2 regions of the Nostoc cycadae WK-1 genome follow, and region 2 is predicted to be linked to the other one. Evidence: riboswitches for the same ligand, from Rfam matches in the RefSeq annotation. Region 2 holds a riboswitch; the other holds the start of a gene.
What was found. Region 2 has a riboswitch for cobalamin ahead of cobG (precorrin-3B synthase). Riboswitches for the same ligand answer to the same signal wherever they lie in the genome.
Positions count from the first base shown of each region.

Region 1: another riboswitch for cobalamin. It lies ahead of NCWK1_RS26110 (DUF1636 domain-containing protein); the one in region 2 lies ahead of cobG (precorrin-3B synthase).

Region 1 is NZ_DF978445.1:27,743-30,203, forward strand. It holds gene NCWK1_RS26100 (ArsR/SmtB family transcription factor) at 1-51, opposite strand, end outside; gene NCWK1_RS26105 (cobalt-precorrin-6A reductase) at 231-992, opposite strand; gene NCWK1_RS26110 (DUF1636 domain-containing protein) at 997-1,416, opposite strand; cobalamin riboswitch at 1,439-1,578, opposite strand; gene NCWK1_RS26115 (hypothetical protein) at 1,759-2,190, opposite strand; gene NCWK1_RS29775 (hypothetical protein) at 2,301-2,461, shown strand, end outside.
Region 2 is NZ_DF978441.1:24,011-26,471, forward strand. It holds gene cobG (precorrin-3B synthase) at 1-842, opposite strand, end outside; adenosylcobalamin-variant (AdoCbl-variant) riboswitch at 904-987, opposite strand; gene NCWK1_RS24510 (TMEM165/GDT1 family protein) at 1,543-2,163, shown strand; gene radC (RadC family protein) at 2,335-2,461, shown strand, end outside.

The DNA of each region.
Region 1 (2,461 bases), on a different contig from region 2:
GAGAATTCGCAGACGATTAGCATCTCCTAGAAAACTAAAAAATTCTGCCATCCGTTGGGCTTTTTCAATATTAAGAAATTCTTCTGTGAGGGGAGATAAAATCTCACTACTGATAGTTGATATTGAGTTTGGCTGAATCATTTTTGTAATTTAAAACTTAAACATAAATAAATTGTTAAACCAAGATATATTATAATTTTTTTGATAAACAATCTAAAATTTCTCTAGTTTTAACAGTGTAATTTATTTAGTAACCAAGCCACTGCACTATCAACATCTGCAACTTGTTCGCCTGCTGGTACTTTTGGACGCTTGACTATAACAACCTGTACACCCAGTTCTCGCGCAGCCAGAATTTTGGCGTAGGTTGCATCACCACCACTATTTTTACTAACGATGGTATCAATGTTGTACTGAATCAGAATTTTCTTTTCATTTCCTAAGACGAAAGGGCCGCGATCGCACAATATCATTCCTGGTGGTACTAAGGCATCTTGTCCAGGAGGGTCAATCATCCGCATCAAAAACCAAATATCCTGGAGGTGTGCAAATGTGCCTAGTTCTTGTCTACCAACAGTTAAGAATACTCTTTTTGCTTGATTTTTTAAAACTTCTGCGGCGGCGCTATTACTTTCTACTTCAATCCAGCGATCGCCTGTCACTTTTTCCCAAGCCGGACGAATTAACATTAATCTGGGTATGTCTACTTCATTGGCCGCCGCCGCTGCATTAAAGGATATCTGATTTGCAAAGGGATGAGTAGCATCAATTAGTAGGTCAATTTTCATTTGACGCAGATATTCCACCAGCCCCTCTACACCACCAAAACCACCAATCCGCACATTGCCAGATGGAACTGATGGTTCACGGGTGCGACCAGCTAAAGATGCGATCGCTTCAATTCCAGTGATGCTTGCAACTTTCGCACCGAGTTCCGCGGCTTCGCCAGTGCCACCCAAAATTAAAACACGTTTATACTCAGCACTTAGCACTTGACTACAAGGAGGGAATTTTCGCTAAAATACCCCGTTTCAAGGGTTCTGGTCGTTCTGACCAAGGCAATAATCCGTTAGGTTTAGCGTAGTATTGACTAGCACATTCTAGGATAGCCGCCGCACTACTATCAACATTTAAATCACCAAACAGATAAGTTAACTTACCTTTAGCAGCAAAGGCGACAACGCAAGAACGGTTACAAGCACTCATACATTCAACAGCTTGGATCGGAAATTCATCTTGCAAATCCCAATCTTGTGCTAGTTGCTGAATCTGGTGCAGTAATTTTTGACCGCCACTTTCACCTACACGCTTACCATCTTGCCAAAGGCTGGCACAGGTTTGGCAAACAAATAAAGTATGAGTCTGGGAAGCGATCGCAGGCGAATTAGTTGTAATAGTAGTATGAGCAGCAGTCATCCGTACCTCGCAGATGTGTTGGACTTATTAGTATACTTCGGCGGGCATCCTGACTTGGAAAGTTTTTCCTTCACAGTTGCGGGACAGCGCCGGATTTGCACCGAACTTTCCCCGTTACCTTTGGTGGCTGATCTCCATCAAAACCGAATATTCTGTTTATTATATCATCTGCATTTTTAGGAAAAGGAATGAGTAAATCTCCATGCTTAAAATTAAGGTATGGCTGAATAAAAGGCTTGATTATGAATGCTTCATAATCAACAATAACCCCGACTTTTTCCAGAAATCGGGGTTATAAAGACCTGTTATTTTCACAGATGAGATAGAATTTCTATGTATTAATTAACGCAAAAAAGTCTTTTGTAAAGATGACAGTTGTACATCAACCGCACTGAGATAAGTGGAATCGTGTAGAAATTGGTCTGGTAGTTTTTTGGCTTTAACAGCAGCTTGAACTAAATCTCTTGCGTTCAGAGTACCTATTTGATGCTGAAATATCAGTGTGCTGCCACTAGGAATGCCTTGTGATTTAAGATTACCTTGATAAGCAAGATAAACAAGATTAAAAGGCTGAATTCCACGGAAAGTAGTCGCATTACTAGGAGACATGTAAGAGTTAATGGCTGTAGTTATGACTTGACCATGTGTGGTGATAGGAGTTACGTCAATATTCGCGGATGTGATATCCGTAGCTGTTTGAGCAGACCCAATTCCTGCGGTAAGCATCATGGAAGCAATGGTAAGAAAGGAAGCTGTTAAAGTTGAAAGTTTCATAAGTTTATACTTCCGTTAAATTTAAAAGTTAGAATAAATACTCACTAGTACTGACATTTATTTGTTATAATTTCAGACTTGCTGTACTTAGTTCGCCTGAATAGATAATTGTGAAATATAACTACAGTTGGGGTTTCCTGATTCCGGAAAAAGTTTATCAAAATATACTGAATATTAAAATTGATGAAAAATCTGGCTGTGAGGTTTTTTCGTTGCTATTTACTATGATTTGCGATCGCTGTATTCTTGCTGTGACAACATGCGATCGCCT
Region 2 (2,461 bases):
AAAGGCAAAACTACGCCGATATAAAATAAATTTTCCTGTCGTTGGGGATGAACACCAATATGGCTGAAACATTCTTCCTTCTTTGTTTGAGAAGATGTGTTGATAAACTTCTCACAGCGTTGCCAAGAAAAATTTAACCGCTGTTCAACTTGCTGAAGATAATTTTCCCATCCCAAACTGTTTACTATTTCTCGCAAACGTGGCTTACGCTGACTATTGATATCAATATGATGTAAATAAACATCTGCTAAAGCTGCCAAAATAGACAAACATTGTTCTGGTAACAAGATAATTCCTGTATCAATGGGTGGTTTGCTTTTAATTAATCCCAGATGCAGGCGCAAGTAAACTTGAGTGTCGATTAACTCAGTAGTAAACAGAATATCATTGAGGCGATCGCTTACCGCAACTTTTCCACCGCCATCAAAGCAAACGCTAAACTTGGCTGATAGTCCTGATAGTTCAGGATGCGCTGCTATATAGTCATCCCAGTTTTTAACTAAAGGGCGAGTATCGATTAATTCATCTGGGTCGATACCTGCTGTGGGGCTAGTCATAATATTGCGGATGTGGTCTACAGCCGAATTGTGAGAACCTAAACCCAAATTTTGCAATTGCTGGAGAACTCCGCTGTTGATACCTTGACTAATTTCTCTGATTTGCAGGTTAGCGCGATTTGTGACATCAACGTAGCCACCACCGTAATTATCTGCTATGTCTGCGATCGCCTGACATTGTTGACTATTAAGTATCCCACCAGGTATTCTCAGGCGAGACAAAATGCCATCTTGAGCCGATGTAGCATAAAATAAGCCTGGACAGGCAGTAAATCCCGAAAACAAAGTCCTAACTCCTTCTCTGTGCGACGCAGAGATTAGATCATCATTGTGTCTTCTAGACACACCCGGAGTTGGCATTCTGACTTGGGATTTCCCTTCACAGCTGCGGCACAGTCCCGGAATTTCACCGGAGTTTCCCAACTCCAAGCCTTAGTAATTTACCATGAGACGGTATTTGCAATGCTCAATACTTCACATTTTTCATTAATCATCAGACTGACGCACAGAGGAATGAAAGTTTGAGAGTGTTTTTCTTACCATGAATGTAAGTTACTACCAGATGCGATCGCACTTTTGCTCAAGGTTATTTTGATTACACCTAACACTCCATTTGATTGTTGCCAAAAATTCTGTCATCAGCGATGACTGGGATATTTTTTGTATTTGACAGTCTCTGGTCACGGTAGCAACTGCTAAGATGATCGTAGTTGCCGACAGTCATTAAAATTTAATGATTGACTCTAACTATAGATAGATGTAACATTTAAGTTAATCGAAGGGGAGTAGCTACTGGCATAACTTTTTCAGTTAAAAGCCAGTTCATCTGAGTCAACATACTGGTGATAAGCCTGGTTCAGATGTCAAATGCTAAGTATTTGAAAGCGAGACCTTCACTAAGTTCACAAACAAGATGTGAGCTTGGTGAGGTCTTTTGGCTCTCTTCAAGCTCACATCGCTACGAATTTTTCAGGAGCTTGAGAGAGTGTTAACAGCTTTTACCGCAGGTTTATTATTAATTACCGTTTCTGAGCTTGGTGATAAAACTTTTTTTATTGCTGTAATTCTGGCAATGCACCATTCGCGGCGCTTGGTGTTTATTGGGGTAACAGCCGCCTTAGCAGCAATGACTATCCTCTCGGTAGTATTTGGACAAGCAGCATCTTTACTCCCAAAAATTTACATTCATTATGCGGAAATTGCTTTGTTTCTGGCCTTCGGTATGAAGCTGTTATATGACGCGAGTAAAATGGCGGCGGCGAGTTGTGATGCAGATGTTGTAGAAGAAGCAGAAGCCGCTGTGAAAAAAGCAGATGCACAGCTACCAAAGCGCAAAACCCCTTGGGCAATTTTAACAGAAGCCTTCTTATTAACATTTATGGCAGAGTGGGGTGATCGCACACAAATTGCCACCATTGCTTTAGCGGCGGGTAATAATCCAATTGGGGTAACAATTGGAGCCGTTTTAGGACATAGTATTTGTGCAGCGATCGCAGTTATCGGTGGTAAACTCATCGCCGGACGCATTTCTGAACGCCAACTTACCTTTATTGGTGGATGCTTATTTCTGATTTTTGGCGTGGTTGCGGCTGTAGAAGGAGTGTAAAGAGAAATAGGTTGACCTCTTTCCCTAGTAGGGAAGGAGGTTTTTGATTAGTGAATTGATGCTCTAGTACTTGCCAAAATTAAAGATTTTCTCAAATTAAGATAATTTTGAGCGCAAACAAGGGATAACTAAAAATAGTTCCATCTCGGTAACTATTCTTTGAATGCTTCTATGACCTATTGTCTGAGAATTGCCGACATCCCCACAAATGAACGTCCGCGTGAACGTTTGATGACTCATGGCCCCAAAATTTTAGCAACAGCGGAGTTAATTGCAATTCTTTTAGGCACTGGTCAAG